Regions from separate parts of the Nosocomiicoccus ampullae genome, predicted to be linked through region 2. Evidence: riboswitches for the same ligand, from Rfam matches in the RefSeq annotation. Region 2 holds a riboswitch; each other region holds the start of a gene.
What was found. Region 2 has a riboswitch for S-adenosylmethionine ahead of KPF49_RS01570 (methionine ABC transporter ATP-binding protein). Riboswitches for the same ligand answer to the same signal wherever they lie in the genome.
Positions count from the first base shown of each region.

Region 1: it holds a riboswitch for S-adenosylmethionine, as region 2 does, so the genes downstream of both, KPF49_RS00175 (MerR family transcriptional regulator) here and KPF49_RS01570 (methionine ABC transporter ATP-binding protein) in region 2, are expected to answer to the same signal.
Region 3: it holds a riboswitch for S-adenosylmethionine, as region 2 does, so the genes downstream of both, metK (methionine adenosyltransferase) here and KPF49_RS01570 (methionine ABC transporter ATP-binding protein) in region 2, are expected to answer to the same signal.
Region 4: it holds a riboswitch for S-adenosylmethionine, as region 2 does, so the genes downstream of both, KPF49_RS07755 (methionine ABC transporter ATP-binding protein) here and KPF49_RS01570 (methionine ABC transporter ATP-binding protein) in region 2, are expected to answer to the same signal.

Region 1 covers NZ_CP079110.1:38,846-42,018, forward strand. The annotation lists gene lqo (L-lactate dehydrogenase (quinone)) at 1-1,363, shown strand, start outside; gene KPF49_RS08030 (SE2200 family small protein) at 1,385-1,486, shown strand; partial or broken gene KPF49_RS00175 (MerR family transcriptional regulator) at 1,532-1,876, opposite strand; SAM riboswitch class I at 2,038-2,136, opposite strand; gene KPF49_RS00180 (AAA family ATPase) at 2,300-3,173, shown strand, end outside.
Region 2 covers NZ_CP079110.1:295,219-298,391, reverse strand. The annotation lists gene KPF49_RS01580 (MetQ/NlpA family ABC transporter substrate-binding protein) at 1-235, opposite strand, end outside; gene KPF49_RS01575 (methionine ABC transporter permease) at 251-931, opposite strand; gene KPF49_RS01570 (methionine ABC transporter ATP-binding protein) at 928-1,947, opposite strand; SAM riboswitch class I at 2,009-2,116, opposite strand; gene KPF49_RS01565 (thioredoxin family protein) at 2,139-2,465, opposite strand; gene gcvH (glycine cleavage system protein GcvH) at 2,525-2,905, opposite strand; gene KPF49_RS01555 (Spx/MgsR family RNA polymerase-binding regulatory protein) at 2,986-3,173, opposite strand, start outside.
Region 3 covers NZ_CP079110.1:1,022,912-1,026,084, forward strand. The annotation lists gene KPF49_RS05220 (NERD domain-containing protein) at 1-412, opposite strand, end outside; gene metK (methionine adenosyltransferase) at 503-1,678, opposite strand; SAM riboswitch class I at 1,763-1,873, opposite strand; gene pckA (phosphoenolpyruvate carboxykinase (ATP)) at 2,009-3,173, shown strand, end outside.
Region 4 covers NZ_CP079110.1:1,496,433-1,499,605, reverse strand. The annotation lists gene KPF49_RS07765 (hypothetical protein) at 1-289, opposite strand, end outside; gene KPF49_RS07760 (DUF1307 domain-containing protein) at 433-969, shown strand; SAM riboswitch class I at 1,143-1,245, shown strand; gene KPF49_RS07755 (methionine ABC transporter ATP-binding protein) at 1,321-2,355, shown strand; gene KPF49_RS07750 (methionine ABC transporter permease) at 2,339-2,989, shown strand; gene KPF49_RS07745 (MetQ/NlpA family ABC transporter substrate-binding protein) at 3,012-3,173, shown strand, end outside.

The DNA.
Region 1 (3,173 bases), 260 kb from region 2:
TGGAATCGAGAGTTCGAATGAGAAAAATAATGCAGGTACAGGACATGCTGCATTATGTGAGTTAAACTACACAGTTCAACAAGCGGACGGAACTATTGACGCTTCTAAAGCTGAAGAGATTAATGAACAATTTGAACTATCTAAACAGTTTTGGGGCAGTTTAGTTAAAAATGGTGATATTTCTAATCCAGAGGAATTTATTCAGCCATTACCGCATATTAGTTTTGTAATGGGTCCAACTAACGTTGAATTTTTACGAAAACGTTATGAAAAACTAAAAACAATTCCTATGTTTGACAACATCGAATACACTGAAGATATTGAAACAATGAGAGAATGGATGCCATTAATGATGCGAGATCGTAAGTCTAGTCAGCTAATGGCAGCAAGTAAAATCGATGAAGGTACCGATGTGAACTATGGTACTTTAACTCGTAAATTAGCAAAATATTTAGAGCAGAAATCTAATGTTTCATTAAAATATAATCATGAAGTGATTGATTTAACTCAACGAGAAGATGGCAAATGGGAAGTTATTGTAAAAAATAGAGCGACTAAAGAAAAATTTACTAAAGTAGCTGATAAAGTATTTATCGGTGCTGGAGGTTACTCTATTCCATTACTTCAAAAAAGTGGGATATCTCAGAGAAAAAATGTCGGAGGTTTCCCGATTACTGGTCAATTCTTAGCGTGTAAAAATAAAGATATTATTAAACAACATAATGCAAAAGTTTACAGTAAAGAGCCTCTAGGTAAGCCACCAATGACTGTACCGCACCTCGATACACGTTATATCAATGGTGAAAGTACGTTACTATTTGGCCCATATGCGAATATTGACCCTAAATTCTTAAAATATGGATCGTTCTTTGACTTATTTGGCTCAGTAAAACCTTATAACATTACGACGTTATTATCATCAGCGGCTAAAAATATACCACTTATTAAATACTCAATTGACCAAATGGTTATGACTAAAAAAGGTTATATGAACTATTTAAGAACATTCATACCTGATGCAAAAGATGAAGATTGGGAATTATACACTGCTGGTAAACGTGTTCAGGTAATTAAAGACGACGACGAATATGGTAAAGGATATGTTGCGTTCGGAACAGAGGTTGTGAACTCTGATGATAATTCTGTCATTGCAGTATTAGGAGAATCACCAGGTGCTTCAATATCATTCTCTGTAGTTCTTGAAGCATTAGAGAAAAACTTTAAAGAAGATCGTGAACTCTGGGGACCTGCAGTTAAAAAATTAGTACCGTCATATGGTAAATCACTCATTAATGACGAAAAGCTTATGAGAGAAACTCGTAGAGAAACATCTGAAAACTTAAATTTAAATTATTATAATTAATTTTAAAAAGAGGTTGTATTAATGAAAAAAACAGTGATTATTTTCAGCGTTATTTCAGCGTTATTAGTAGCATTTAAATTATATCAAGATAAAGTCAACGAAATGCCTAATATAGAATATTAATTAGTAAAAGAAGTCCGTGATACTAGTTTGGTCACGGACTTCTTTTTATATAAGACTTTCTTTATTTAATTCTTCTTCAATGAGTTTAATATGTGAGTTGATAAGGTTTTTTTGATCATTTAAAAATTTTAAATGTGCTTTTAAAAATGTTTGAATTTCAATTTTATTATCGTAAAGCATGTTTGTATTTTTCTTAATTTCCTTTAGGGGCATGTTTAAATTACTTAAACATTGAATGAATTTTATCATTTCAATATCATCTTTTGAATATCATCTTTTATTATTATGATCTCGCTTAATATTTTTTAGTATTCCTTTTTTCTCATAGTAGCGCAACCTACTTTTAGAAATATCACAATAATTCGCAACATATTCTATGACTACTTGCAAGGTTGTTTACTTTCATTTTTTTGCTTCCTCAAGCTGATCGTACAATTCTAGTACCCTATCGTAACTCTGTCTTTCATCAATACATTTCATTAAATATAATCTCCTTTAATTAATTATATTCAATAAAATAGCCCTTCAAATTAAGAAGAGCGTCCAAGGTCTTCTTATCTTTCAGTACAAACTGTTGGAATTGGCACATCGCTAAAAGCTGTTGCCGGAGTTTCACAGGGCCAAATCCCTCCACTCACTCTTAATAAGAGAACTATTCTATTGATTACTAATATTATAGCATACTATTTGTGATTTCTGAAGTTGATGATAACGCATAGCGATACATCTAAATTTAATGATATAATTAGTGTTGATAAGATATTTTAACATATAAATAACGCTATGAATTACCTTTAAAGATAGGAGGATTTTATGGATAATGTAATTAAGGTACATTTAGTTGGATCAGATTATAATGCCTCTGGTGTTTATGATTTTGATAAAAAAACTATAATTATTTTTAAAGGAAGTAAAATTAAAAGTCATTTAAATGATATCATTAAAGAGGATTTTCCAGATATTATTGAACTTAGGAAACGACTTTATGATGAAAATATACTCACTAATAATGAGTTTATTGAAGATTATGAGTTCGATGATATCAATGTTACTACTAGACTTATATCTTCGAATGATTCTTCTAAAGAAGTATGGAAATTAAGTAATAACTCTTCACTTCAAAAGTACGAAAACCAACTTTCTCATCAAAAGCAGTTTATTGAATTCTATACGAGTTTTAAAGTTGACGATTTGGAAGAAAAAATAAAAGCTCAAGCAGAGGTTATTAAAAGATTTCAATCATTATATCCTCTACATAAGTTACCAAATTTGACGTTAAAAGAATTCGATCAAAGAGGTTCGAATGAGAGTTTTATGTACTTAATAGAATTTGGAACTAGAGAAATAGCGTCAGGGTTTTTAGGAAATAATAGAAATAAACTTTTCTTTCAGAATAAAGATGGAACTTATGATAGTATTAATTATTTTAAAAATAAGTATCCTAATGAAACAGTTGATGAACGACTGTCTTTATTTTTAAATCAGCTATATGAGATGATTGTAAATTTTGATAAAAATACTTATGTGAATCAACCACCTCGTAATATTAATACAATTCGTGGGAAACTCATTATGATATATCGCCCAGGCGAGCTGATTACATTTAATTCTAAAAATAAGTATGATGCGTTACATAAGCATTTAGGTTTACCTTATGAAAATCTCGATTCGGTTGAACTTAATATCG
Region 2 (3,173 bases):
TGTTATAGTCGTTAACTACTTTAATGTCTAAATCAATGCCTTTATCTTCAAGTAATGGTTTTGCTTCTTCGAGAATTTCAGCATGTGGTACTGGTGTTGCAACTACTGTTAATTTTTTTACTTCATCGTTAGAAGCTTCTTCATTTGATGAATCATTAGAAGAATCATCTGAGTTATTACAAGCAGCAAGTGTCACAGTGAATAATAATACTAAAGCGAATAAAAATCTTTTCATGAGCTAGGTCTCCTTTTATCTTTTATCGACTGCGCGAGCAATCGTATCTCCTAAAATTTGAATTACAAATACTATAATTAAAATAACAATCGTTGCGACTAGTGTGACGTCTGGTTGACTTCTTGTGAATCCAACCATATAAGCTAAACTACCAAGTCCACCTGCACCGATAACACCAGCAATCGCCGTTGAACCAACTAGCATGATTGCAGTGACTGTTATACCAGAAATTAGTGCTGGAAGTGCTTCAGGTAATAATACTTTTCGAATGATTTCCCACTGGTTTGCACCCATTGATTCGGCTGCTTCAATGACACCTTTGTCCACTTCTTTTAAAGCAATTTCAACAAGTCTTGCGTAGAATGGTGACGATCCAATAATTAGTGCTGGCATCGCACCCCATACACCCATCATCGTTCCCATAAGTGCTTTAGTAAATGGTATGAGTAAGATGATTAAAATAATAAATGGAATTGCACGGAATAAGTTCACGACAAACGATGTAACACCGTATACTGGTTTTGATGCTTTAGTTTTGCTTTTTGATGATTGGAATAAAATAATACCTAATATAATTCCGAATACAAAAGAAAATAGTGTCGCAATACCTGTCATAGTGAGTGTCTCTACAGTCGATTGCCATAGTACATCGAGTTTCACATGTTCAAAGCTAAACATTTCTTTTATCTCGTTCATTTGACCACCTCCACAGAGACTTTCTCACTTTCAAACTTATCAATAATCTCATCCAGTTTTTCACTATCGACTTCAGTAGCGATATAGAGGTGTCCATATGACTCATCATTCGTTTGTTTAATATTTCCAGAAAGTACGTTTAAATCAAGATCGTATTCTTTAATGACTTGAGATACAACTGGACGATTTGCTTTTGTACCAACAAAACCAAGTTTAAGAACGGTTGAGTTTGGAAAACTTTCTTTAATTGTTTTAATTTGTACATCAATATCCTCATCTTCAAGTTCATCTTGTACAAATCGTTTTGTCACGGAAGACTTAGGGTTTTGGAATAATTCAATGATTGGTGCGACCTCGATGACTTTACCATCTTCCATTACTGCAGCTCGGTCACAAATTTTTCTGATGACTTGCATTTCATGTGTAATCATGACAATCGTTAGACCGAGTTCTTGACGAATTTTTACGAGTAAATCGAGAACCTCATCAGTCGTCTGTGGGTCTAATGCACTCGTTGCCTCGTCACATAGTAATACTTCTGGATCATTGGATAATGCACGTGCAATACCAACACGTTGTTTTTGTCCGCCAGAAAGTTCACTCGGATAGTTGTGTTCTCTTCCCGTAAGTCCAACCAGTCGGATTAATTCTGATACTTTACGATCCATTTCGTTTTTAGGCACGCCAGCGATTTCAAGGGGGAGACGAATATTTTCATATACTGTGCGTGACCAAAGTAAATTGAAATGTTGGAAAATCATTGAAACTTTTTGACGTTTTTTTCTCAAATTTTTCTTTGATAGTTTGTTAATAGTGTCATCACCAATCACAATATCACCACTTGAAAGTGTTTCAAGACCGTTTAACAAACGAATCAAAGTGGATTTACCAGCGCCAGAATAACCAATGATGCCAAATATTTCACCTTTATGAATATTTAGCGATACGTCATCGACAGCTGTAACTGTCTTATTTTTTGTTTTAAATATTTTATTGACATTTTTAATATCAATCATTTAGTAGATTCCTCCATTAAAAAAGCTTACTCAAAAGATGAGTAAGCTTTTTACGTATCGCTTCTCATCTTCGAATGATCCATCGATCATTCAGTGAATTGGCACCTTGTCTAAATAGACGGTTGCCGTGGTTTCATTGGGCACTTCCCTCCACCACTCTGGATAAGAATTATTAAGTTTGATTAATAATATCATTGCATATTTTTATTGTCAACATAATTTTTAAATATTTCGACAATTTTAGTCACCGACTCAAATGCATAAACTTCTTCTTGTAAAGTTCCGTCTTTAAATATAAGTAAGGCCGGTACACTATGAATTTTATATTGTTTTATAAAAGATTCATAGTAGTTTAAATCAATTTTTGTAACATTTAGTGGGACAACTTGAACCGCAAGATCTAAAAATGATTCTGCGAGCTTACACGTTGCACACATCGACGTATATCCGTAAATGACATTTACACCACTACTATTCACTATTTCATTTAATGCTTCTTCTGTGATTTTATGTCTCATATAAAATACCTTTCTCGAAAGAAAAAACTCTAGACAGCTGTCTAGAGTTTTATAAAGAATTATTGTCCAATCATTTCGTCGTATGCAGCAGCATCCATTAATTCGTCAAGTTGTGACTCATCTGAAAGTTTAATTTTTAACATCCAAGCTTCTTCGTATGGAGATTCGTTTACTAGCTCTGGGCTATCTTCAAGCTCTTCGTTAATTTCAATAACTTCACCTGATACTGGTGCATAAAGTTCAGAAACAGTTTTAACTGATTCTACTGAACCGAAGTCTTCACCTTTTTCAAGTTCATCACCTTCGTCTGGTAATTCAACGAATACGATGTCTCCTAATTCTGATTGAGCAAACTCAGTAATACCGATAGTTACAGTATCACCGTCAACCTTTACCCATTCGTGATCTTCTGAATACTTTAAGTTGTTTGGTGTTACCAAAACAAAAACCCCCTATATTATATATCCTACTACATTTAGTATCTCATATTTTATGAATATAAACAAATCAAAACTTAATATTATAATTCGAGTAACTCGTCGTATTTTTCTTCTTTAAAGCCGAGTATAACACCTTTTTCAGTGACAAGCATTGGACGTTTAATTAGCATGCCGTTACTCGTTAATAACTCGATTTTTTCATCAAACGATAAGTCATCAAGTTTTTCTTTTAAACCAAGTTCTTTGTATACTTTACCACGTGTATTAA
Region 3 (3,173 bases), 730 kb from region 2:
TAAAGTTTCTAGATGGTAAGTAAATATTAGAAAGAATATACATATCTGATTCACGAATTCTTTCTTCAGTGACGAGTTTATTTTTAAAGTTTAGTAACGCAAGATCTGTCAAATATTCACCCTTATCGACAGTAAACTGTTGTAAACTCGATAATTTATTGTTTAACAATGTTGTATCTTCTAGATATTTTTCATTTAAATTTGATAACTCTTTTTTATGAGCCATACGCTCATCTTCCTGTGTTTTTTCATAATTTTCAATGAGTGTCGCTTCTTTATTTTTAAATAATTTTTCATTTTCTGTAACTTCATTACGATGCTTTATGTAATAGATTAAAAATGAAATTGCTATGATTACAAGTAAAGCCGCAACAATTATAAAAAGTGGCTCTGTTAATATATCTGTAGACATATAATCTCTCCTTTTCTATTTAACTTTATTAATTATAGCAATTAATTAATAGAAATAAAAATAAAACAGCCACTTAAAGTGGCTGTAAAGCTAGTTTAAATAAGATTTTAAAACATCTGTCTTATCAAGTTTTTCCCATGGTAAATCAATGTCATGTCGACCAAAATGACCGTAGCTTGCTGTTTGCTTATAAATTGGACGCTGTAAATCTAACATTTTAATAATACCGTCTGGTGTTAACTTGAATTCTTTACGAATTGCTTCAGCAATTTTATAGTCTTCAAGCTTACCAGTACCAAATGTATTCACTGAGATAGAGACTGGATCAGCGACTCCAATCGCGTATGATAACTGTATTTCACATTGCTTTGAGAGTCCACTTGCGACAATATTTTTCGCAATGTATCTTGCTGCGTAAGCTGCAGAACGGTCAACTTTTGTCGGATCTTTACCACTAAATGCGCCACCACCGTGTCTAGCGTATCCACCATAAGTATCTACAATAATTTTGCGTCCTGTTAACCCTGCATCTCCGTGAGGGCCACCGATGACAAATCGACCCGTCGGATTAATAATAATACGTGTGTTTTCATCCACTAATTCTTCAGGAATAATAAAGTCAATAACCTCTTCTTTAATGTCTGACTTAATTTTTTCATGAGACACTTTTTCATCGTGTTGAGATGAAACAACGATTGTATCGATGCGTAGTGGTGTATCATTTTCGTCGTACTCAACAGTCACTTGAGTTTTTCCGTCTGGACGAAGATAATCTAAAACATCATTTTTACGTACTTCTGTTAGACGACGCGCGAGTTTATGCGCGAGTGTAATTGGTAATGGCATAAATTCCTCAGTCTCGTCTGTAGCATAACCAAACATTAAGCCTTGGTCCCCTGCCCCAGTTGTCCCTTTTTCTTTAGACTCGTTATCACCTTCACCATCTACACCTTGTGCGATATCTAGAGACTGCTCGTCGATTCCTGTAAGTACTGACATCGTTTTATAATCGTAGCCAAACTCAGCGTTCGTATAACCAATAGATTTTACTGTATTTCTAACAATTTTAGGGATGTCGACATAAGTAGACGTTGATATTTCTCCAACAATCATTGCTAGTCCCGTATTAACAACTGTTTCACAAGCCACACGTGCATCTTTATCGTCTTTAATAATCTCATCTAAAATCGCATCTGAAATTTGGTCTGCGACTTTATCTGGATGTCCTTCTGTAACTGATTCTGACGTAAATAATCTACGTTCCATATATTTTCTCCTCAACTATTTTATTAGCTATCTCTTACATTAAAAAAACCTTTTCTCAACACATAGAGAAAAGGCCACCCTTTTCTCTTATCGATCAGAAATAACTATTTCTGCAACCTTTAGCACCATACTTCTTAATCGAAGGGGTTGCTGGGCTTCATAGGGGGTACTCCCTCCACCGACTCTTGATAAGAGATAACTTGTCTATAACAATACACATAATAATAGAAGTTTTCAAGTACTTTTAAAATATATTGTGATTCATTGGAATCTTTTATCATGTTATAATAAACTAATAATGATAATTAATTTTTGGAGGCAACTAATATAATGTCAAACTCTGTAAATAAAATCGAAGCACTTGTTAAAAAAGATTCAACGAACAATCAATTATCTCGTGCAGAACTCGTTGAAGCCGCTTCAAGAAGAAACGAAGGTAAAGTCGCTAGTAATGGTGCTTTTACTGCTACAACTGGTAAATATACTGGACGAAGCCCAAAAGACCGCTTCATCGTTGAAGATGACGTAACTAGAGATACTGTTGATTGGGGCGAAGTTAACAAACCAATTAGTGGTGACGTATTTGATGCTTTACTTGAAAAAGTATTAAATTACTTAGACGACAAAGAAGAACTCTTCGTCTTTAATGGTTACGCAGGTGCAGACGAAGATACACGCTTAAATATTCGTGTCGTAAACGAATTCGCGTGGCATAACTTATTTGTTAAAGCATTATTCATTGATCCTGAAACAAAAGAAGAAGGTTTAAACATTTCTCCGGACTTCACAATCGTTTCAGCTCCATCATTTAAAGCAGATCCAGCAGTAGATGGAACAAATTCAGAAACATTTATCTTAGTAAACTTTGAAAAACAAATTGTTTTAATCGGTGGAACAGAATACGCAGGGGAAATGAAAAAGTCTATCTTCTCTGTGATGAATTTCTTACTACCACAAAATGATATTTTAAGTATGCACTGTTCAGCAAACGTTGGTGAAAAAGACGACGTTGCACTATTCTTCGGATTATCTGGAACTGGTAAAACAACACTTTCAGCAGATCCAAAACGCGGCCTAATTGGTGACGACGAGCATGGTTGGAATGAACACGGTGTATTTAATATTGAAGGCGGATGCTACGCAAAAGCCATTCATTTATCTGAAGAAAATGAACCTGAAATTTACCGTGCAATTAAGTTTGGCAGTGTATTAGAGAACGTTATTTTAGACGATGAAAGAAACCCTGATTATAATGATAATTCTCTCACAGAAAATACACGTGCTGCATATCCAATTAACCATATTGACAATGCGGTATTACCATCAAAAGCAGGACATGCAAAAACAATCGTTTTCTTAACAGCTGATGCATTCGGAGTACTTCCTCCAATCGCAAAATTAACAAAAGAACAAGCAATGTATCACTTCTTAAGTGGATTTACATCAAAACTTGCAGGTACTGAGCGCGGTGTAACGACTCCTGAGCCTGTATTCT
Region 4 (3,173 bases), 350 kb from region 2:
TTGTTGTAAATATCTCTGTTTTTTCAATTGAAATTGGATGATCATTTTCGTAAACGATTTTTACGATAGATGATGTATTATTAATGTCATTGACTTTTTTATAGACTACTTGGTTATCGTTATGAGTCGTTAGACTTTCTTTTTCGAGTTGTGCAGTATTTGTATCGTTTTGGTTTCGCTTAAAACGGTTATCAAACCGCATTGAAATGACAATCACTCCGACGAACAATAATATTATGAATATCCAACCACTAGTTGTGTGTGGCATCGCGAGTTTACCTAAAAACATTGTGTCACCTTCTTGAAAGTAGTATTCATATTCTACACATAATTCTAGAAAAAGAAACATTTAAACCTTATTGTAAACTTATTTGCACTACTGTTTAAATAGATTTAAACTTATGTCACGAACGAATTAAAGGTGGAGTGAATATGAAAAAGATAATTTTAACGTTTGTATCTTTAACAGTTGTAGTGACACTTGCTGCATGTGGCAAAGATGATAATAATGATGAGAAAAATTTAGAACAACCAGTTGAAAATAAAGAAAAAGACGAACAACCTAAAGATGATGAAAAAACAGAAACTGTCACATATGAAAAGAAAGAAGATGGTGTGGTCGTAAATGTTGACTTGACACATGATGGGGAAGAATTAATTCGACAAGTAACAACAACCACTGCAAAATATGATGAGATTGAAGCTGAAGATAAAGAAGAAGCAAAAGAGATGTTTGAAGAAATCGGTGCGTTAGATCAATTTGAAGATGAAAAAGGTTTAAACTATGATGTTGATTTTAAAGAAGATCACTTTGTTGAAACTCTAGACGTAGAGTATACAAAACTCAGTCAAGAAAGACTGAATGAACTCGCACGCCCTGCTGATGACAATGAAGAAGGTCGGTTTACAAAAGTGAGTTACGATTTAACTGTTAAAGACTTAGAAGAAGCTGGATTTAAGAAAAAATAAGAGTATTGAAAAAGATTAGTATCATTAAAAACTGGTGGTGTTATGGTCGGTAAGAACGTTAAATTTGAGATTGGTGCAGAATTCGAGATAATTGAATAAATATATAAAATTTTCAGAAAACTTGTTGACATTCATAATTAATTGAATTAAAGTTATATCCAACAATTTAATTTATCTTATCCAGAGAGGTGGAGGGACTGGCCCTTTGAAGCCTCGGCAGCGAGCATTTTTTATGTGTTGTGCCAATTCCAGTAGCTTATAGCTAGTAGATAAGAATAGCGTAAACCCTATTTTTATCTATATAAAAATAGGGTTTTTTATTTTGAAATATGTTGGTGGAAGGTGAATTTCGTGATTCAAATTGAAAATGTCTCAAAGACATTTGATCGTAAAGGTGTAAAAACTAATGCACTTAAAGATGTTTCACTAAATATAGAAAAAGGAGAAATATACGGCATTGTTGGATTTAGTGGTGCTGGAAAAAGTACGTTAATTCGTACAATTAACCATTTAACCGTACCGACAAGTGGTGAAGTAATTGTCGATGGTAAGCATTTAAGTCAAGCGAATAGTAAAGAAATTCGTGAAATTAAAAAGGATATCGGCATGATATTTCAACATTTTAATTTACTTAACTCAAAAACAGTATTTAAAAATGTAGCGATGCCACTGATTTTATCTGGTACTCCAAAAGAAGAAATAGAGCGCCGAGTGAACGAGTTGCTCGATTTTGTCGGTTTAAAAGATAAAGCTCAAAACTATCCAGATGAGTTATCTGGCGGGCAAAAGCAGCGTATCGGAATCGCGAGAGCACTCGCAACACAACCGAAAATTTTACTTTGTGATGAAGCAACAAGTGCTCTAGACCCTGAAACAACAGCGTCAATTTTAAGATTGCTAAAAAGAGTAAACGAAGAATATAACATTACGATTTTACTTATTACCCATGAGATGAGTGTTGTAAGAGAGATTTGTGACAAAGTTGCAATTATGGAAAATGGAGAAGTTATAGAGTCTGGTAGCGTCTTTGATATATTCTCTAATCCAAGCACGAAAACAGGAATTAAGTTTGTTAATACAGTGATGCATAGTGAAGTTCCGGACTTCGTCCTTAGATTATTGAGTGATGATCAAAGACGTCACATCTATCGACTGAATTTCATTGCAGATAGTGCAGGACAACCAGTGCTTAGTCAACTATCTAAGAGATTTGATGTTGAAGCGAGTGTATTATTTGGAAATATTACAGAGCTTCAAAGTACACCATTTGGAAATTTAATCGTCGAATTTATTGGTGAGGATAATGAGATTGAAAAAGTTAAAGAATTTTTAACAGAGCAAGAGGTCTTATATAGTGAGGTGACAAGAAATGTTAGTGAGTACTGATAAAATTTTAAGCGCACTCGTCGAGACACTTCAAATGGTGACAGTATCTTTTGTATTTAGTATTTTACTCGGAATACCACTTGGAGTATTACTATATGTCACAAGAAGTGGTGGAATCTTAGAAGAAAAAATTACATTTACAATTCTAAGTTTCGTCATTAACATTTTAAGATCCATTCCATTTATTATCTTACTCGTTGCGATTATTCCGTTTACGAGATTTGTTGTCGGAAGTTCAATCGGAACAGCAGCTGCGATTGTACCGATGGTCGTATACGCAGGACCATATATTGCAAGGCTCGTTGAGTCTTCGTTACTTGAAGTTGATGACGGGGTACTTGAAGCAGCGGACGCAATGGGGGCGACACCTCTACAGACGATTTTTAGATTTGTTATTCCTGAAGCACTCGGGTCATTAATCTTAAACTTTACAATTGCAACAATCGGTCTAGTCGGAGCGTCAGCAATGGCTGGAACAGTTGGCGGTGGCGGTATTGGTGACTTAGCAATTACATACGGTTATCAACGATTTGATGGAGCGACGATGTTAGTGACAGTAATCATCCTTGTTATTTTAGTTCAAGGATTACAATCACTCGGAAACGGATTATCAAAAATAGTCAGAAGAAAGTAAAATTAAAGGAGAAATTTTTATTATGAATAAATTACGTGTATTACTTTTAGCACTTATATCTTTAGTTGTTCTTAGCGCATGTGGCAGTAACGAGAAAGTAAAAATCGGAGTCAGTGGTACAGATACGACTGTTTGGGATCATGTCGCTGAAAAAGCGAAAAAAGAAGGTATAGATATTGAAATT